DNA from 2 places in the Paenibacillus sp. EKM212P genome. Region 2 is predicted to be linked to the other one. Evidence: predicted binding sites of a transcription regulator. Region 2 holds the regulator's gene; the other holds the start of a gene.
What was found. Region 2 encodes LexA, which represses DNA repair genes until DNA is damaged. Its sites were predicted from a motif close to CGAACATATGTTCG; they were not measured.
Positions count from the first base shown of each region.

Region 1: the regulator LexA is predicted to act here: its motif matches at 3,508-3,521, upstream of recA (recombinase RecA).

Region 1 covers NZ_JAAMNR010000001.1:228,546-239,519, reverse strand. The annotation lists gene G9G54_RS01090 (RodZ domain-containing protein) at 1-301, shown strand, start outside; gene G9G54_RS01085 (hypothetical protein) at 386-550, shown strand; gene G9G54_RS01080 (YajQ family cyclic di-GMP-binding protein) at 695-1,186, shown strand; gene pgsA (CDP-diacylglycerol--glycerol-3-phosphate 3-phosphatidyltransferase) at 1,397-1,984, shown strand; gene G9G54_RS01070 (competence/damage-inducible protein A) at 2,080-3,348, shown strand; gene recA (recombinase RecA) at 3,591-4,652, shown strand; gene G9G54_RS01060 (regulatory protein RecX) at 4,849-5,598, shown strand; gene rny (ribonuclease Y) at 5,972-7,516, shown strand; gene G9G54_RS01050 (TIGR00282 family metallophosphoesterase) at 7,593-8,387, shown strand; gene G9G54_RS01045 (stage V sporulation protein S) at 8,516-8,776, shown strand; gene G9G54_RS01040 (dipeptidase) at 8,899-9,951, shown strand; gene G9G54_RS01035 (low temperature requirement protein A) at 10,135-10,974, shown strand, end outside.
Region 2 covers NZ_JAAMNR010000002.1:238,033-249,006, reverse strand. The annotation lists gene tet (Tet(L)/Tet(K)/Tet(45) family tetracycline efflux MFS transporter) at 1-1,146, shown strand, start outside; gene G9G54_RS07260 (GNAT family N-acetyltransferase) at 1,285-1,824, opposite strand; gene G9G54_RS07255 (hypothetical protein) at 2,057-2,197, opposite strand; gene G9G54_RS07250 (hypothetical protein) at 2,239-2,403, opposite strand; gene G9G54_RS07245 (hypothetical protein) at 2,638-2,940, opposite strand; gene lexA (transcriptional repressor LexA) at 3,222-3,848, opposite strand; gene G9G54_RS07235 (LysM peptidoglycan-binding domain-containing protein) at 4,037-4,405, shown strand; gene G9G54_RS07230 (DUF896 domain-containing protein) at 4,514-4,720, shown strand; gene G9G54_RS07225 (hypothetical protein) at 4,841-5,350, shown strand; gene G9G54_RS07220 (HAD family hydrolase) at 5,506-6,300, shown strand; gene G9G54_RS07215 (1,2-dihydroxy-3-keto-5-methylthiopentene dioxygenase) at 6,402-6,944, opposite strand; gene metH (methionine synthase) at 7,225-10,665, shown strand; gene rnz (ribonuclease Z) at 10,745-10,974, shown strand, end outside.

The DNA of each region.
Region 1 (10,974 bases), on a different contig from region 2:
AAATTCCCGTGGAGAAAAGCTGAGCTACGGTATGACTAAAAGTGGAGATGCCATGTCTTTCGATATTGGTCCGGAAGGTTTATATATTAAATCAGGACGGTCTTCTGCCACAGATATTTCCGTAGCAGGTCAACCGATAACAGATAATAAATCGACTACACGTGTACTGATCCAGCAAGGAGAAGCTTCTTCGACCGGAACGAGTGCAGGAGTGACGGGTTCACCTGCAGATTCTACGACAGGTAGCAGTACGGATTCAGCACAAAGTGGTACAGATTCTACAACTACTGATGGTGAATAAACGCCTTGGTGCGAGGAAATACTAATGACTGTAATTCCTGGAAAGGCAGTCATTTCATTTTCCGCAAAGTGAGGTGTATACGTTATGACCGTCAGCTGGATTGTGACTGGGCTCGGTATCATTGTCAGTTTACTGGGCTATTATCTGACACCGAATGCATGGGGCTATGGCATACTGGGCTTTGGTCTTGCTCACATTGTGCTTGGACTCTTGGATATGTTCCGAACTCCAACACGAAGCCATAATTAGATATTTTGACCGTAATTGAAATAAAGGCGTTTTTGTCAGGAAAACTGGCAAGAACGCCTTTTTAGTCAACGGATTATTGGATTTTTGTAAATGACTAGCCTATAATTAGATATTGAACTTTGTTGTGGAAAGGAAAGTGAAACGATGGCTTCAGAAAATTCATTTGATATCGTCTCCAAAATGGATATGCAGGAGTTAACAAATGCGGTTCATCAGACGGAGCGTGAAATTGAAACTCGATTTGATTTCAAGGATAGCAAAAGTAGCCTCAAGCTTGAGAAAGAAGCTCTTACGATTGCATCGGAAGACGAGTACAAGCTGAATGCGGTGATTGATATTTTGCAATCTAAAATGGCCAAACGAGGTCTGTCCCTTAAAAATGTGGAGTATGGCAAATTGGAACCCGCTTCTCTAGGTTCAGTGCGTCAGCGTCTTTCGCTTAAGCAGGGAATTGATCAGGATAATGCCAAGAAAATTAATATTCTTATTCGGGACTCCAAGCTAAAAGTCAAAAGTCAGATTCAAGGTGATCAAATCCGAGTGACCGGAAAAAACAGGGATGATTTACAGGCGATCATTCAATTGCTACGTAAAGCTGATTTGCCATTGGAGCTTCAATTTACAAACATGAAATAAAGCCGTTTTCCCTCAAATATTTTGTAGGAAAAAACGTTGCTTGATGTGCGGCAGGTTATTTTGACATGCGTTTTGCGCCATATTATACTTGTAACGAAAATGCAGACAATTCAGGTGTATAGCGCTCGTCGAAAGCGATTTACATAGGATTGAATTTAATCCGAAAACTGCCATTTGTAATCAAGTACGATAATCAGGGGAGAGTGTGTTGTGAATTTACCCAACAGAATTACAATAACGCGGATTTGCCTTATCCCGGTGATGATGCTGGCTTTGCTGGTGGACTTTGATTTTTATCCGCCGCCGATTGAGATCGGAGCTTTCAAGCTGCCGTATAATCAGCTGATTGCGGCTATCATTTTCCTTGTAGCAGCCAGCACGGATGGTCTTGACGGATATTTGGCACGTAAAAATAATATGGTCACCAATTTGGGCAAGCTGTTGGACCCCCTTGCTGATAAGCTTTTGGTAACCGCTATTTTGGTTTCCTTGGTAGAAATGGGGAAAATTGATTCATGGATTGTCGTTGTGATTGTTAGCCGTGAGTTTGCGGTTACGGGGCTGCGTCAGATTGCCTTACTGGATGGGTCTGTGGTTGCTGCAAGCAATTGGGGCAAATTAAAGACGATCATCCAGATCGTTGCTATTGTAGCGCTGCTCATTAATAATTTCCCGTTTGTTTTTCTTGGTATACCGTTTGATTTAATAGCGATATGGGCAGCAGTGTTGATCACCATTTATTCGGGTATTGATTATTTCGTGAAAAATATCCATTTGCTGAGCTCCTCCAAAGTTTAACAGGATAAATTTTATGGAAACAGCAATAGGGACTAAACTTATTGCTGTTTCTTTATATAATTCCCATAATATTCGCAGTACAGGAGGAAGAATTGATGAAAGCTGAAATAATTGCAGTAGGAACAGAGTTATTACTCGGACAAATAGTGAATACAAATGCTCAATATTTGTCACAAGAGCTGGCTACAATTGGAATCGATGTATATTTTCAGACTGTGGTTGGCGATAACATAGATCGGCTTCAGGAAGCGATAAGAATTGCTCAGAAGCGTGCGGATATTATTTTGTTTTCCGGCGGTCTGGGGCCGACTCAGGATGATTTGACGAAAGAGGCGATAGCGGTTGTATTGGGGCGGAAATTGCACATAGATCGTCTTGCAATGGACAAGCTAGATCAATTTTTCCGTAACCGTGGGGTAGAAATGACCGAGAATAACCGCCGTCAGGCGCTTTCTATTGAAGGTGCTACTCCGCTTGAAAATGAGACAGGGCTAGCTGTGGGCGACGCGATTGCACAGGACGGTAAATTTTATGTAGTTTTGCCTGGACCGCCTAAGGAACTCAAACCCATGTTTGCAAACCATGCGAAACCTTGGTTGCTTCAGCAGGCATTGAGCGGTGAGGAAATGCCAATTTATTCGAAAATGCTAAAATTTGCAGGGATCGGTGAGTCAGCTCTTGAAACCCATTTGTTAGATCTGATCCAATCCCAGACAGATCCTACGATTGCTCCTTATGCCAAGGAAGGGGAAGTCACGATCCGTATATCCACCAAGGCGGCCAGCGAAAGTGAAGCATTAATTAAGTTGACAGCTACGGAAGTAGAAATTCAGCAGCGTCTTTCGGAGTATATGTATGCAAGCGAGGATGTTGCGCTGGAGAAGGTTATCGTAGATCTAATGGCCAAACGCGAACTCACTGTGAGTGCGGCAGAAAGCTGTACAGGTGGAATGCTGATGGAACAGATTACTTCTATACCTGGCAGTGCTGCTATGTTTCAAGGTGGCATCGTGTGCTATTCCAATGAAATGAAGATGAAGTTACTCAACGTGCCTTATGATTATTTGGAAGGGGACCATGCGCCAGGCGCAGTGAGTAAGGAAGTAGCCCTTGTGCTTGCAGAGCAGGCGAGAATGATCATGGATAGCGATTTTGGACTTTCAGTTACTGGTGTGGCTGGGCCTGGGTATTCCGAACGGAAGCCAGTCGGTCTAGTGTATATTGGCATTGCTGAACGCGACAAGGAAACGGAAGTACATGAACTGAGACTGAGTGGCAACCGTGAAACAATCCGACTGCGATCAGTTAAAGCAATCCTGTACAGATTGTGGCGCAGGCTGGTAGAGAACGAGAAACTCTCTTAAACATCTATGTACAGTGTGACTCGTAGAGTTGTTTTAGATAGATATTCATGGTATAATCATCTTATCGGAAGAACCGTTGCAAAGCCTTTTGCCAGCGGTTCTTTTTTTGTTTTAAGAGACAGGTGTAATTATAGAAGAGAGTTGTGCGAATAAAAAAAACGAATGTATGTTCGAAAAAATGCTTGGCAAGCGTGTCAAAACAAGGTATTATTAAAGTACAAACAATGAAGGATGTGAGTTTATTGTCAGATCGTCGTGCTGCGCTGGATATGGCGCTCCGTCAAATAGAAAAGCAATTTGGTAAAGGTTCCATTATGAAGTTGGGTGAGTCTACCCATATGCAAGTGGAAACGATCCCCAGTGGTTCGATTGCTTTGGATATTGCGTTAGGAACGGGCGGCTTTCCAAGAGGCCGGGTTATTGAAATATACGGACCGGAATCATCCGGTAAAACGACAGTAGCTCTTCACGCTATCGCAGAGGTGCAAAAAACAGGCGGACAAGCCGCCTTTATCGACGCCGAGCATGCGCTTGATCCGTCGTATGCAAGCAAGCTGGGTGTCAATATTGATGAGTTGTTACTATCGCAACCAGATACAGGAGAGCAGGCGCTTGAGATTGCCGAAGCCCTTGTACGTAGTGGAGCAGTAGACATTGTAGTTGTTGACTCCGTAGCGGCACTTGTGCCCAAGGCAGAGATTGAAGGCGAAATGGGAGATTCCCACGTTGGTCTTCAAGCACGTTTGATGTCTCAGGCATTGCGTAAGCTTTCTGGAGCCATTAATAAGTCGAAAACCATTGCTATTTTTATTAACCAGCTACGTGAAAAAGTAGGTGTTATGTTCGGTAACCCTGAAACAACACCAGGTGGACGTGCCTTGAAGTTTTACTCTACGGTACGTTTGGATGTTCGTCGTATTGAAAGTTTGAAAATGGGTAACGACATTGTGGGTAACCGCACACGTATTAAAGTCGTGAAGAACAAAGTTGCCCCTCCTTTCCGTCAGGCTGAGGTGGATATTATGTACGGTGAGGGTATCTCTAAAGAAGGTAGCTTGATCGATATCGGTACGGAGCATGACATTGTCGACAAGAGCGGAGCCTGGTATTCCTACGAAGGTGAGCGCCTTGGTCAGGGACGTGAGAATGCTAAACAATTTTTGAAGGAAAATCCGAATATTGCTAGTACGATCGAACAAAAAATTCGGGTGGCCAGCAATCTGATTACGACGGTTGCTCCGCCTACAGAAGAAGAGTTGGCACAGCAAGCGAAGGAAGAACAGGAATTGTTGGAGCTTGAATAAAGCTCGGTGAATCCTGGTTTGTGAACTGGGGCCAGGGTTATGGCACCGTCCGTTTGAATAGCATGATTCTGATGCCCTGCACAGTTGTGCAGGGCATTTTTGCATCAACTAGAGTCTGCTTTGTCAGTGGAATCTAACTTTTGCGTAGCAGGTGTTCAAAGGCTGCTTTCGTGAATTTCAAAGTGAGGGAAATATATTGCAGTTGGACGATGAAGATGAATACACTTCGGAAGCAAATAAGCAACAAGGGATTTCTCTTTTTCCGGATCATGAGGAATTGATGATTACTAGGGTAGAGCAGGGACAGGGACGCAAACGTGGAAGGTATATCATACATTTTGGTCCTTATTCACTGTCTGTATTAGAAGATGTAATGATCAAGTACAATATGTTCAAAGGAACGTCATTTGATAAAAAAGAACTGGAAGATATCGTTCTGGCAGATGAAAAGCAACAGGCTTATGTACTTGCGCTTCGCTATTTGGGGCGAAAGCCTCGCACACGTCAGGAAATTGCCCAGCGTTTGTTACAAAAAGAACTGGATCAGTCTGTTATTGACGAAGTAATGGTTCGACTGCAAAGGGAACAACTCGTAGATGATGATTTATACGCCCGTCAATGGGCAAGGCAGCGCATAACAAGCCAACGTAAGGGGAAGATGTGGGTTAGGCAAGAACTTCGTCAGAAGGGCATCTCTAAAGCCTCTATTGGCGAAGCGTTAGGTGAGATCACCGATAATGAGGAGTGGGAGAGCGCTTTGACGGTCGGACGTAAGAAATGGAATCAGGTACGTGGTGATATAATGGAGAAAAAAAGGAAAACATACCCTTTTCTCATGAGACGCGGATATTCGGGGGATATGACACGCCGGGTAGTGAATCATCTCACTGCGACCGAGCATGACGCTGCTTCAGATGACGAGGAGTTGTTGCAGTGGGAGGAATAGTTGCCAAACGCCTGCTGAACCTTTGGCTAGTATGAACGGATAGGATGAGCTAGTTATTACATGGAAAGCTACATGGTAGTCTACTAATGTTTGCATTCCCTTGACAATGCCATTTGTCAAATAATAAAATATATATGAAACGATACTTGTGGAACGCCCTTTTTCCTTCCAAAAAAGCGGAATCCACGGTGAGTTCTCATCGCCAAATAACAAGTGATGCCGCTATGCCAGGCGGAATTGTACATGTGAAAGCATGTGCATATGAAATGAAACGACCTTGTGTCGTTGTCTTAGTTTGACGATCAAAGTAAATGTGACAATTGCAAAAAGTCCCAAGGAATGCCTTGGAGGAACCAACGGGGAGGTGAACAGTATGATGACTGCGATCTGGTTCGTTCTCGTTGCTGTAGCCGCGTTATTCTTTGGGTTCGGGATTGGTTATTTTATTCGCAAATCTATTGCAGAAGCTAAGATCTCCAGTGCGGAAGAAGCTGCCGCGCAAATCGTGGAGAACGCGAAAAAAGAGGCAGAAGCGCTGAAGAAGGAAACGGTATTGGAAGCGAAAGATGAAATCCACCGCATCCGTGCCGAAGCTGAAAAAGAAACTCGTGAACGTCGCAATGAAATTCAACGACAGGAACGAAGATTGCTGCAAAAAGAAGAATCGCTGGATAAAAAATTGGAATCGCTGGAACGCAAAGAAGAACAAGTGGCCAACAAAGAGAAACGAATCGATGAAACCCAGCAGCAAATTGATTTGATTTACAAGAGTCAGGTAACTGAGTTGGAACGTATTTCCAATCTGACGATGGAGGATGCAAGAAGTATTATTCTGACCAACGTAGAACAGGAAGTTCGTCATGAAACAGCTCAGATGATTAAAGAAATTGAACAGCAGGCCAAAGAAGAAGCGGACAAAAAGTCTCGTGAAATCATCACACTGGCCATCCAACGCTGTGCGGCAGATCATGTAGCAGAAACGACGGTTTCTGTTGTCACATTGCCGAACGAAGAAATGAAAGGCCGGATCATCGGGCGCGAAGGCCGTAATATCCGTGCACTTGAAACCCTTACAGGAATTGACCTCATTATTGATGATACGCCGGAAGCTGTTATTTTGTCTGGATTTGATCCGATTCGTAGAGAGATTGCGCGTACTGCGCTTGAAAAGCTCGTAGCGGACGGACGGATACATCCGGCTCGTATTGAAGAGATGGTGGAAAAATCCCGTAAAGAGGTGGACGAACGAATCCGTGAGTATGGTGAACAGGCCACCTTTGAGGTGGGCGTGCATAGCTTGCATCCAGATTTGATCAAGATCTTGGGACGTCTCAAGTTCCGTACAAGTTACGGACAGAACGTATTGAAGCACTCGATGGAAGTTGCATACTTGACAGGTCTGATGGCCGGGGAACTGGGCGAAGACGTTGTACTGGCAAGACGGGCAGGATTGCTGCATGACATCGGGAAGGCGCTGGATCATGAAGTGGAAGGATCGCACGTTGAAATTGGCGTGGAGCTGGCGAAGAAGTACAAGGAACACCCGGTCGTCATCAACAGCATTGCTTCACATCACGGCGACTGCGAAGCGACTTCAGTGATCGCCATGCTGGTTGGGGCGGCAGATGCCCTGTCAGCAGCAAGACCGGGAGCGCGGCGTGAAACGCTAGAGACGTACATCCGTCGTCTTGAGAAGCTGGAACGCATCTCCGAATCTTTTGAAGGCGTTGAAAAATCATACGCGATTCAAGCCGGACGCGAAGTTCGTGTCATGGTACAGCCAGAGAAAATTGATGATGCGGAAGCATTCCGACTGGCCCGCGATATTACGAAAACGATTGAGAATGAACTGGACTATCCGGGACATATCAAGGTTACCGTCATACGCGAGACCCGTGCGGTAGAATACGCAAAATAAAAGCATTTCAATGAAAAGTGGCCGCTGCTTGTAGGGCCACTTTTCATTATGTAAGGCAGACTAGGGAGGGCTTTCTATCAACGTATTATTTATTGGAGACATCGTCGGCAGTGTAGGCAGAAAGGCACTGAGGGAGAATCTCCCTTCGCTAAAATCAAAATACAACCCGCATGTTATTATTGTGAACGGAGAAAATGCGGCTTCGGGAAGAGGAATTACCCCAGCCATCGCCAGAGAGTTTTTTGATTGGGGCGTTCATGGGATTACGATGGGAAATCATACTTGGGACAATAAGGAAATATTTGATTTTATAGATGATGAGCCGCGGATCATCCGCCCGGCTAACTTTCCACCAGGAACACCAGGCCGGGGTTATACCGTTGTAAAAGGTGGAGGTAAGGAACTGGCTATTGTTAATCTGCAAGGTAGAACCTTTTTGCCAGCTATTGACTGTCCATTCCGTGCAGCAGATGAAATTGTCGATGAACTACGGAAAAAACATAAGCATATCCTAGTTGATTTTCACGCCGAAGCAACCTCGGAAAAAATCGCTATGGGTTGGCATTTGGATGGACGTGCTTCAATCGTGGTAGGTACGCACACACATGTACAGAGTAATGACGATACGATTTTGCCACAAGGAACTGCGTATCAGACAGATGCGGGAATGGTAGGTCCTTATGAGGGAGTGCTTGGGATGCAGAAAGAGGCTGTGTTACAGAAATTCCAGACCCAGCTTCCGGTACGTTTTCAAGTGGACATGGGCAAATGGCACTTTCATGCCATCAGCGTAGAACTGAATGATAATGATGGAAAAGCCCGCAAAATTCAGAAAATTAGACTTAAAGAAGATGAATGGCGGATGGATTAACTTTTTTGTGAGCTACTTAAGGAAAGAATAAGGAAAACTGTCACCAAAAAGCAGGAATTATTTGCTGACCCTCGAATAACATCTATAGTGGAATCAAACCATCATCATTCCCAGGGGAGGTACTTACTATGGATGTATTAAAAGTATCAGCAAAATCCAATCCCAATTCAGTTGCAGGCGCACTCGCTGGAGTACTGCGTGAACGCGGAAATGCAGAATTACAGGCGATTGGAGCGGGTGCACTAAACCAAGCCATTAAAGCGGTAGCCATTGCCCGGGGATTTGTCGCACCAAGCGGAGTGGATTTGATTTGTATTCCTGCTTTTACAGACATTGTTATTGATGGAGAAGATCGGACTGCGATCAAATTGATTGTAGAGCCAAGATAATAAATGTAAGTTGCCTGAGCCTGTTTACGATTTGTAAACGGGCTTTTTTGCTTTGTGAGTCTGTTACTATGATTTTTAAAATAAATTTGTGATGCTTCAATCTCTAAATGGAGGTAAGATGCATGAATGATAAGCTAAAAGTCAATTGGCCTGTTGTTGACTTTCATTGTGATGTGTTATGTAAAATGCAGCTCGATACGCAGATCGATTTCAGTCATCCATCGCTTGATGTCACAAAAGAACGTTTGCTAGAAGGTAACGTGCGGTTGCAAACGTTTGCTATATATATTTCACAGGTATTGGGCATGCCAAGATTTGAGCATGTGGTTCGTCAAATTGAGCTGTTCAGGCAGCATGTTACCTCTATCTCAGGTGGGTTGAGACCATTGCTGTGGAAGGAAGACTTGGCAATGTGGGGGCATCAGATGGAGCAAGTAAAACAGGTAGGAGAAGAGAAGCGCACGGAAAAGTTAACGTATGTGGATGGTAAGGGGACGGATCATACATGGGTACCTTGGGCTTTGCTCTCACTGGAGGGGGTAGATGCGCTGGAAGGGAACCCTTTTTATGCAGAATTGTGCTATGCCATGGGAATACGATTGATTGGGCTGACATGGAATTATGCGAACTGGGCGGCTGACGGCATTATGGAACATAGAGGAGGCGGGCTGACTAGCAAGGGGCGTGATTTGGTCAATCGCTGTAATGACCTGGGACTGCTGCTAGATGTGTCGCATTTGTCCGTACAGGGCTTCTGGGAGGTGCTGGAGGAGGCTGCTCTACCACCCATCGCCTCGCATTCGAATGCCTTTGCGAGATGTGCTCATCCTCGTAATCTACGGGATGAACAGATTCGTGCACTGATCGCTCGTAACGGACGGATTGGTTTGACCTTCGTCACGATGTTTCTCAAAGAGCAGGGTACGGTAACCGCTGAGGATCTGCTACCGCACATTGAGCATATTTGTTCATTAGGCGGCGAAAGGCATTTGATGTTTGGCTCTGATTTTGACGGTATCGAGCACCATGTGCAAGGGCTGGAGCACTCGGGTAAATTTCCGGTTTTTGCAGAACTGCTGCTGAAGCATTACCCTGAGGAGCTAGTCAAGGGGTGGCTGGGAGGACATGCACTGGAATACCTGCAAACGAATTTGCCTTCCAAAGTGTCTTCTTAAATAGCTATATACTAAGAGTTATTATTGGCTGCGAATACCTTGACAAAGTGAGAACGATTACGAAATAATTGGAGCATCTTAGAATTTCATGGTGCTAAAATAAGCATAAATAAGGCAGACGTTGGAGCAAGACTGAGGGGACACCATGCTGCACCGCCATATCAGAGGGGGCTCCATTACACAATGTTAATAAAGAAGGTTACCTGGCTTGAGCTCTTTTATGACTTATTGTTCGTAGCTGCTGTCTCTAAGGCCACTCATGTATTACTACATGTTGAGCATGGTAGTATTTCGTGGGAACATATGGAAAAGTTTATTATGATTTTTATCCCAATATGGTGGGCTTGGGTGGGGCAAACGGTCTACAACAATCGTTTTGGGCAAGACAGTATAACGCATCGAATTTTTATGATCCTGCAATTGTTTTTCGTGTTGATCATGACCGCCAGCCTTAATATAGATTTTGATGCGTATTATGTATCTTTTTTTGTTGGCTATATTGGGTTAAGAGGTTTGACTGTCGTTCAATATTTACTTTCGGCACCCAAAGAAACGGCTCATAAACAGGAAACAGCTCGTTTTTTTGGTACCTATTTTTGGATTGGAATAGTCATCTCTAGTTTCTCCCTCTTCTTTGATTCTTGGGTTCGATATTTGATTTTATATACCGGTATAGCTATTGATATCCTCGTTCCTTTGATTGGCCGTAAAAAGTTGGTGATCACACCAATCCATACGGAGCATCTTTTAGAACGCTTTGCACAGTTCACGTTAATTCTGCTTGGCGAATCTGTGATAAGTATGCTTTCTGTTTTACAATCCGATCATTTTACGGTTTCTTCTGTTGTATTTGCTGCTTTGGCTTTTGTATTAGTCATCGCAATCTGGTGGCAATATTTTGAGAATATGGAGAAGCGCGTAGATAAATCAAAACAATCAGCAGGCCAGACTATTATTTATGGTCATTTGTTTATTTATCTTTCCCTTAGCATGCTAGCTGCTTCGATTCAGCTCTTGTTTTTG
Region 2 (10,974 bases):
ATTAAAAGGTTGCTTCTGTTTGGAATGATAGTGAATTGCATAGGATCATTAATTGGATTTATGGGACATACTTTTTTTCCAACACTTATCTTGGGGCGATTTATACAAGGGATTGGTGCAGCTCCATTTCCTTCACTTGTGATGGTCGTAGTTGCTCGCTATATCCCAAAAGAAAACAGGGGCAAGGCATATGGCCTCATCGGGTCTATCGTAGCAATGGGTGAAGGGATAGGACCGGCTATTGGTGGGATGATTGCTCATTATATTCATTGGTCTCATTTACTGCTTCTTCCTGTTCTAACATTTGTCACTGTTCCCTTCCTGATAAAATTATTGAAAAAGGAAGTCATATCAAAGGGTTCACTTGACATTGCAGGAATCGTGCTTATATCTCTAGGCATTGTAATGTTTATGTTGTATACAACGTCTTACAGAATTTCTTTTCTGGTGATAAGTATTCTTTTCTTCTTGATCTTTTTAAAACATATCAGACAAGTAACCATTCCTTTTGTTGATCCTTCATTGGGGAAAAATACTGCATTTATGATAGGAATCCTTTGTGGCGGACTTATGTTTGGTACCGTAGCTGGATTTGTTTCTATGGTCCCTTATATGATGAAAGACGTTCATCACTTAAGTACCGCAATGATTGGCAGTGGAATTATTTTTCCTGGAACGATGAGTGTTATTTTCTTTGGTTTCCTTGGAGGAGCACTTGTTGATAAGAAAGGTTCCTTACATGTGCTAGCAGTCGGCGTTGCATTTCTTGCCATCAGCTTTTTGATAGCTGCTTTCTTTATTGAAATGACACCTTGGCTGATGTCTATTATTATAGTCTTTGTTTTCGGTGGTCTTTCTTTTATTAAAACAGTAATATCCACTATTGTTTCAAGTAGTTTAAGACAAGAAGAAGCTGGCGCAGGAATGAGCTTGCTTAATTTTATAAGCTTTTTATCAGAAGGAACAGGGATTTCAGTTGTAGGAGGCTTATTATCAATACGTTTTATTCATCAAAAATTTATACCAATCATTAATTTTCCATCTGCTTATTTATATAGCAATATGTTATTGATTTTTACAGTGGTCATTATAATTAGCGGGATTTTAACTGTTATTGTATATAGACGTTCAGTTTCAGATTCCTGATAAGAGCAGAAAAGGATTACATGCTGAAAATGATCGCATCCTCACGTTTGAAGTAAGTGGATACTCTAAATAAATCAAAAGCTCTGCTAACCTTAATTGGTTGGCAGAGCTTTGTTTGCTGATCAGTTTGATTTTAAGCTAATTTGAATGCTTAAACTTATAATACCAAAAAATCGCTTTTTCACGGGCTGTGGAAAAGCTAGAATATAGCATAGTATCAACTCCGCCGATTACAAAGTTATTTTTAGCATAGAATCGACAAGCTAAAACATTCACATCCTGTGTTTCAAGCATAAGACCAACAAGGTTATTCTGCTTAGCCCACTCGGTTGCTTTACTCAATAAGGCTGCTCCGATTCCCTTGTGTCTCCAGTCTTTAGCGACGGCAATATCCTCAATTAGAGCATAGCCATTCCAATTAGTACAAAGTTTAATTTGTCCAACACAGTCGTTCTTATCATAATATAAAAAAATAGATTTTCCTTGTTCATCAATATAACTGATATCAACGTCATCATCCTCATACTGTTTAAAATATGGTTCGGGAAAACTTTCTTCTATATATGTCCAATTATCGTTCTCGTATTTAGGTATAATCCTTCCTGACACAATAAAGCCGTTATTCTCATTTGACTTCTTAAAATCTCCCATATTCGAAAGTGACATTTTAATTATCATGGCTTGTCTCCTCCTGGTTTAATTTCTCTATGCACACTATTCTAAAAGAGAACCACCTTTTCCTGTCTGTTAGATTTATAAAAAGAGCAAAATTGTAGCGACTGTTCAACTATGTGTGATATTCTACGATCTCGTCCGCTTGCTTCAACGATTCATAGCAGTAGTTAGGTGTGCTGTTTAACACTAAAAAAAAGCAGGAAGAATCCTTCCTGCTTTTGCTTGAAAACGATTATTAACGTCTGCGTTGTCTATCATTCACGCTAAACAGATTAACAGCCAGTGCGTTACCTCTTGCACGCGCAACAGCTCTTTGATTCGAACGGATGTTTGATCTTCTTCTTCTCAAATCACGTCTGCAATGTCTTCTGCTCATATGATCACCTCCCTTCAAGGAAATGAAGGTACGGATGAATCTTAGTGGTGTTTATGCTTACGCTTGGAAATTTTGATATTCAAGGCATTGGTTGCTAGTGCATTTCCGCTTCCTGTTTTAGCAGCTGCGGCTTGAAAGACTTTAACGACCAGATATCTGTTTTTTCCGATGCGATGCTTATACGTTTTAACTCTATTTCTGATCATCTGCATGTCTCCTTTGCTTAGGTCTGCTATATACTATGTCAATTATGATAGTAATGTATCAGCATAAATCTATTAAAAGCAAAAAGAAGCTGGTACCTATATTCCTAATGGTTAACAAAAAACTCATGCGAACCTGTCTTCGCCATTTCAACTTTACGTTGCAGAAGAATGTTACAGGCAGGTCGGCATGAGTCTAATAGTGTAGATAAAGATAATAAGCAGTTAGTATGAAAATTATTTACTATTAAGAGTGTTAAGTTTTTTCTCGTAGTACGCCTCTTGAGCAAGAATATGATTCAGTTGTTCAGAGAGCAGTTTATATTCTTGGCTGTCTTCTGGGTAATTGTTTCTTTCGGAAATTACAGCTTCGAGTTGCTTTTCTAAATACCTGAAATGGATAAGTATTTGTATGTACTGAATACGATCGTAGGTTGTTATGTGTGATTTCTCTTCTGCATACAAATGATCCATTGTTGGTACTACACAGTTTATGGCGATAAATATCACAACAAACGCTGAAATTATAATTTTTTTCATTTAATTCCTCCTACAGAGCTATGAGTAATTAATATACCATATTTATCTAAAACAAAGAAAGATCTATTAGTTTTGCCCATCAATATAGCTGCTCAAGATCAGTGGGTGATTATTTGAGATGAGGAGGCTGATTTTATAGTAGAAACAATAGGAATAGGTTGCTGAAATGAAAAAATAGTTGTGAGATACATAGTATACATAATAACAATACAAAACCGGCTTGCCCTAGGCAGCCGGTTTTGTATTAGTGGTTAGAATAACGGGGAAGAAAGAACGAGAAATCAGTGGAAGTCCCGGAAGAGTCCTACAACCTTGCCTAAAATGCTGACGTGTGTCAGGCGAAGCGGTTCAAAGGCTGGGTTTTCAGGTTGAAGCCGGATATGATCTTTTTCTTTGTAGAAGGTTTTAACTGTAGCTTCGTCTTCATCTGTCATAGCTACAACAATATCGCCATTATCAGCGGTCTGCTGCTGACGTACGATTACATAGTCTCCGTTAGCAATCCCAGCCTCAATCATGCTTTCGCCTACAACAGATAACATGAATATTTTATCCTCACCAACAAAGTGTTGGGGAAGAGGAAAGTAATCTTCAATATTTTCTGTCGCCGTAATAGGAAGGCCAGCAGTTACTTTGCCGACGACGGGGACACGACTAATGGAGTAATTAATCAAGTTGCTGTTATCCGATTCGTCTTGACCGAGTAACTCAATAGCCCGTGGTTTTGTAGGATCGCGTCGAATGAGTCCTTTTTTCTCTAAACGATCCAAATGACCGTGAACCGTAGAACTGGAGGCCAATCCGACAGCCTCGCCTATTTCGCGTACAGAAGGGGGGTATCCCTTTAGACGCACTTCATTGCGGATAAATTCAAGAATGGCCTGCTGGCGGCTCGAAATCTTAGACATACCGTATCAACCCCATTTAGTAACGTTTGGGAAAATTATAGCATAGAACCTCCGTTCGTACAAACATAAGTTCTAAATAATCCCTAAAAATAATCGCGAACTTTTGTTCTCTTTTCTATTGAACAAAACAAATGTTCGTGTTATATTGTGAAAACATAAGAACAAACGTTTGGAGGTCGCAGCCAATGATGAAATATAGCACTTATCAAAGTATTTTTCCGATGAATTCAGAAAATTTGCAGGAGACCCGAAAAGAGGGTAGAGCGCATTTTATGCAAATTATTACTAATACTCTTTTAGTTAAGCTTCTTATTTTAGTGATTGTTGCTTGGATTGCAGGGGCAGGTGTACTTACGGTTTTCGCGGCACCTTCAGCTTCCAAGGAAGAAGTGACTAAACTGACCGTACAACCTGGAGATACGTTGTGGGAGATTGCCGCAAATCATAAACCGGAACGAATGGATACACGGGTATATATAGAAGGAATTGTGCGGATTAACGGTTTGGAGGATCGGGGAGTACAGGCAGGTCAGGTACTCAAGCTTCCTAACTTCTGATCTATAGACAATTAGAGCTTGTCAGGGAGCGTAATGCGGGAGCCTTGACAAGCTCTTTTCTACATGTCAAAGTGTATTATATCTTTGCTTTTATGGAGGGGACACAATTTGGATATAGACAGCTTAGTTCAGCGCATCAATGAATTAGCGCGCAAAGCAAAATCCGAGGGTTTGACGGAAGAGGAAGCCACAGAGCGCGCCAATCTTCGGGAAATTTATTTAGGTAACATTCGCCGTAATTTTCGGCAGCAGCTTGAAACGATTGAATTTGTGGACGATGATACATCGAAGGGAAATGACGGGCTGAAGCATTAAAGTTGTTAAAGCGCCCAAGCCTGCAATTTGCCTTTTGTTTTAGGTACCGTTCTCGGTATCTATATAGATCAGCTTTGAGGCAATTGTTTTATTGTAATATATCTGGGAAGGAATTGAGAGATGGCCCGATCATTTGAAAGAAAAGTACGCAAAAACACAGCGCATTTAAATAAATCGCGCAAAAAGCAAGGCATTCAAACCATTAATGGCGCAGGTTCTGCAATGGATATTTTCCGTGGCCGTAACATTACTGTGCCAATTATGCTGGCTGGTCTTTCTGTATTGTACATGCTTATGAGTTACTTTTTGACTAAGACTGGCATGCGAGGAATGGATTGGCTTGTATTCGGCCTCTACTTGATGCTGGCTGTTATCTTTTTCATCCGTCGTCCTTATCTGAAAGTGGGAAAGGATACTCTCTATATGCTGAAAGGTGGTAGAGAACGTCCAATGACGGCTGGGGACATGAAAGCCATCAAGATTGAAAAGGGTTACGTAACCGTTGAAAGAAAAGGTAAGGGCGGTAATTTCATTTTCACAAAATCATTAGGTCGCTATGACACGGATGCCATTGCAGAGCGACTTGAGAAGTTTGCGCTATCCAATCAGATACAGGTGGACAAGAAATAACTGATTTAGCCTGTAGCTCTTTAATAAAGGCCGTATGATGTTATTTCATATAACATGCTGCGGCCGCTTGCTTAATATGGGCACACATAACGATTCAAATACTTAACCGAGCAAATAGGTGTACATATACTGTGGAAAGAGAGTGGATAATTCAGATGACGATTCAGGCGGTAATGTTTGATCTTGATGATACCCTTTTATGGGATGAACGTAGTGTAGAAGAGGCATTTGATGCAGCGTGCCAAACAGGCTCCCGTGAAGCAGGCGTTGATCCGAAAACTCTGGAGGAAGCGGTACGTAAGGAAGCACGCGCTTTGTATGAATCCTATGAAACCTTTAGTTTTACTCAAATGATCGGCATTAACCCGTTTGAAGGATTGTGGGCGAATTTTACAGCAGGTGAGCAACCTGAATTCCGCCAATTGGAACAGTTGGCCCCTGTTTATCGAAAGGAATCATGGCGCAGAGGACTCCAGCAACTAGGGATAGATAATGAGAAGTTGGCGGAAAAGCTAGCTATCCAATTTGCTTCGGAAAGACGCGCGCGTCCACATGTATATGAAGAAACGTTTGAGATTCTAGAACAATTGAAGGGACATTACAAACTGTTATTGCTGACAAATGGCTCCCCTGATCTACAACAGGAGAAACTGGATGGAGTTCCTCAATTAGCTCCTTTTTTTGATCATGTTGTCATTTCAGGTTCATTTGGTCGAGGCAAGCCTGATCCGTCTATATTCCAGCATGCTTTGGGGCTTCTTGGTATTGAGCCTGAACATGCTTTAATGGTAGGAGATAAGCTGACGACTGATATTCAAGGAGCGTTGGCAGCAGGTGTACACTCGGTGTGGGTGAACCGGAACGCTAAAACCAATACCACAGAGATCAAGCCGAAGTTCGAAATCAAGCATCTGTCTGAATTGGACGGAATTATTCAATCGTTAAAGTAAGAAATCCATAATCTTTAGAAACGAGTATTAGAAAAACTCCCTTCGCTCGATTGTTACAGAGCAGAGGGAGTTTTTTTATTCATACAAGGATAAATTCGTAATTATGCTTTAATGAAGGTTGGATCTTCATACGGTTCGGCAATCCAGCCATTTTCTTCGATGAACAATCGGATTGCGACGATCTTTTGATTCTCCATTAAAGTGAAGAAGTGAGGTATATTTTCAGGTACGGAGATAACGTCCCCCGGTGAAAGCTCTACGTTAAAATAGCCGATCTCTTCAGGGCCTTTAATGATGAAGATGCCTTTACCAGCGACAATGGCACGGATTTCATCCTCGGTGTGGGTGTGAATTTGCTCAAACTTGGACAGCAGCTCGTCCAAATTCGGCGTTGCTTCAGATAAAGTGATAACGTCCCATATTTTATATCCGCGACGTGCGGCTAAATCCTTGATTTCGGGTTCAAATGTTTTGAGAACAGCGGCCTTTTGATCATCTGTTAAGGTAAAGTTCTCTTGCAGCTCCCCGGACAATTTGGAAGCATCCCAATGTTCATACAATATCTCGTGACTCTCCAGAAATTCACGTACTTGTTCTTCACCGCTAATTCGTTCGTTCGTATTACGTATTAAGATTTCGGCCATATATTTATTCCCTCTTTTCCACTTGGATTAATGTTGTATAAAGAATACCATGTCTTGAAACGTTGTACAATACAGGATTTCAACATTTTATAATGCAAATGACTATAGCTAAAAGGTCAGGGTTAAGTACGTTCTGTAATGCTACAAACTATAAAAATGGATTAGAGAAGTCGTTTTTACAAAGAACAACCTGTATAAAACGTATGTTTTTACTTCAATCTATCTAAATGATACGGTTTCTGCTAAACTAGGATTTAACGTTTTGCGGGGGTGAAGAAATTTGGATAAAGTTAGCTTGCAGGATGCATTACAACGAAGAATACTCCTTCTTGATGGGGCCATGGGCACCATGATTCAACAGGAAGACCTTTCCCCCGATGATTTTGGTGGGGAAGAGCTGGAGGGCTGTAATGAAATGCTGGTCTTAACGAGACCGGATGTCATTCAAGGGATTCATGAAGCCTACTTGAAGGCTGGGGCAGACCTAATTGAAACGAATACATTTGGAGCAACATCCGTCGTTTTGGCGGATTACGATATACCGGAACGTGCCCGTGAAATTAATCTGGTGGCGGCCAAACTGGCGCGTAACGCGGTGGATAAATATAGCACTGCGGACAAGCCTCGTTTTGTTGTAGGAGCTATGGGCCCAACCACGAAAACCTTGTCTGTCACAGGCGGTGTTACATTTGCTGAATTGATTGACAGCTATCAAGAGCAGGCCTTGGCGCTTATTGAAGGCGGCGTGGATGTACTCCTTTTGGAGACCTCACAGGATACGCTTAACGTCAAGGCTGGAAGCATCGGAATTCGGCAGGCTTTTGAGCAGACAGGTATAGAGCTTCCGCTAATGATTTCAGGCACGATTGAGCCTATGGGAACGACGTTGGCCGGACAAAATATCGAATCCTTTTGCATATCACTTGAACACTTGCATCCAATTTCGATTGGGTTGAATTGTGCTACAGGTCCAGAGTTTATGCGTGATCATATTCGCTCTCTGTCTGAAATGTCCTCTGCAGCTATTAGCTGTTATCCAAATGCGGGATTGCCCGATGAAAATGGCCAATACCATGAATCGCCTGATTCATTAGCACGTAAAATGGCTGCTTTCGCTGAAAAAGGCTGGCTGAATATTGCTGGGGGTTGTTGTGGTACCACGCCTGAGCACATTCGAGTTATGAGTGAAAGTATGGCGCAGTTTGAGCCGCGTCCGCTGGTAGGTCATCATCCTCCTGCCGTATCAGGCATTGAGCCTGTATATATTGAACAGGACAATCGTCCGTATATGGTTGGTGAGCGAACGAATGTTCTGGGCTCCCGCAAATTCAAGCGTTTGATCGTGGAAGGCAAATATGAAGAGGCATCTGAAATTGCCCGCGCTCAGGTAAAAAGCGGAGCGCATGTCATTGATATTTGTGTGCAGGACCCGGATCGCGATGAAATGACGGATATGGAAGCGTTTTTGAAATTGGTTGTAAACAAGGTAAAAGTACCTTTGGTGATTGATACCACGGATATTAAAGTCATTGATAAAGCACTTCAATATTCGCAAGGTAAGGCGATTATTAACTCCATTAATTTGGAGGATGGTGAAGAGAAATTTGAGAAAATGGCTCCTCTTATTCATAAGTACGGCGCCGCTGTTGTTGTTGGAACCATTGATGAACGCGGACAGGCTATTTCACGTGAGGATAAGCTTGAGGTAGCTAAACGTTCTTATGATCTGTTGGTGAACCGTTACGGTTTGGCAGCGGAGGATCTAATTTTTGATACGCTCGTATTTCCAGTAGGAACAGGTGATGAGCAATATATCGGTTCAGCTAAGGAAACGATTGAGGGCATTCGCATTATTAAAGAAGCGCTTCCCGGGGTACATACCATCCTGGGCATCAGTAACGTATCTTTTGGTTTGCCGGAAGCGGGTCGTGAAGTGCTCAATTCCGTCTATTTATATGAATGCACCAAAGCAGGTCTGGACTATGCGATTGTAAACACTGAGAAGCTTGAACGTTATGCATCCATTCCAGAGCATGAGCGGAAACTTGCGGAAGACTTGATCTATAAAACAAATGACGATACTTTATCCGCTTTTGTAGCAGCTTTCCGTAACAAGAAAGTGGAGAAAAAAGAAAAGATATCAAACCTTTCGCTCGAAGAACGACTGGCTTCCTATGTAGTCGAGGGAAGTAAAGAGGGACTCATTCCGGATCTGGAGCAGGCGCTCGTGAAATATTCTTCCCTGGAAATTATTAATGGCCCGCTGATGAAGGGGATGGAGGAAGTAGGACGACTGTTTAACAATAACGAACTGATTGTTGCAGAGGTTCTGCAAAGCGCTGAAGTGATGAAGGCGTCCGTAGCCTATTTAGAGCCGTTCATGGAGAAGAATGAATCCTCAGTAAAAGGTAAGATTTTGTTGGCTACAGTCAAAGGTGATGTGCATGACATTGGTAAGAATCTGGTGGAGATTATTCTATCCAACAATGGTTACCATATCGTGAATCTGGGTATAAAAGTACCACCAGAACGCATTATTGAAGCTTACCGTGAAGAAAAGGCCGATATGATTGGCTTATCCGGACTGCTTGTTAAATCGGCACAACAAATGGTGCTGACCGCACAGGATTTAAAAAATGCGAATATTGATATTCCAATAATGGTGGGTGGAGCTGCTTTAACACGTAAGTTCACTAAAAATCGTATCCGTCCTGAGTATGATGGTCTGGTTGCCTATGCAAAGGATGCTATGGATGGTCTGGATATTGCCAATAAGCTTATGAATCCTGAGTCCCGCAAAAAAATGGCTGAGGACATGGAGGCTGAGCGGGAGGCGGAAGCGGCAATCGTCGTGGAAGCCAAGCCGCTCCCTAAGCTCACTCGAGCTGTGCGCTCTAATATTGCTCAGGATTTGCCCGTTTATATTCCACCAGATACGGATCGCCATGTACTACGCAACTATCCACTGAATTATATTTTGCCTTACGTGAATATGCAGATGCTAATGGGGCATCATCTTGGTTTAAAAGGCAATGTTGAACAGCTGCTGGCTTCGGAAGATCCGAAAGCGATTCAGTTGAAGGAAACCGTGGACAGCATCATGTTTGAAGCTGTGACAGACGGAATCATCCAGGCACATGCTATGTATCGGTTCTTTCCAGCGCAGTCCCAAGGAGATCAAATTCTGATCTATGATCCGTCGGATGTGAGCAAGGTACTGCACACATTTACATTCCCGCGCCAGCAGGTAGAGCCTTATCTATGTCTGGCTGATTTCTTGAAATCAGTGGAATCCGGGGTTATGGACTATGTAGGTTTCATGGTCGTTACAGCTGGTCATGGGATTCAGCAGATATCTACCCAGTGGAAAGATAAAGGAGATTATCTGCGCTCGCATGCACTTCAAGCGGTAGCACTCGAAGTAGCAGAAGGGTTAGCGGAACGGCTTCACCATATTATCAGGGATAGCTGGGGGTTCCCGGACCCTGCCGATATGACAATGAAACAGCGACACGGTGCCAGATATCAAGGCATTCGGGTATCCTTTGGCTATCCGGCATGTCCAGATCTAGAGGATCAGGGGCCGTTGTTCCAGTTGTTAAAACCTGAGGATATTGGCGTTGAGCTGACGGAAGGGTTTATGATGGAACCGGAGGCTTCTGTATCAGCCATGGTGTTCAGCCACCCTCAGGCGCAGTATTTTAACGTCGAAAAGGTTTAACACCTTTATCAGATGGGATAGCAAATACCCTCCGAGCTTCGGAGGTTTTTTGCTGGTCAGCAGGAAGAAGGTTAATGTTATGGAATTTTATTTTCTCGGTACAAATGCAGGGGTGCCTACGATTCAGCGAAATGTAACGTCCATCGCTCTTCGTTTGCTGGAAGAACGAAGAAGCATGTGGCTGTTCGACTGCGGCGAAGGCACTCAACAAGAGGTATTGCGTTCGCCGCTCAAACTAAGCAGACTTGAAAAAATATTTATCACCCATTTGCATGGGGATCATCTTTTTGGTCTGCCGGGACTGCTGTC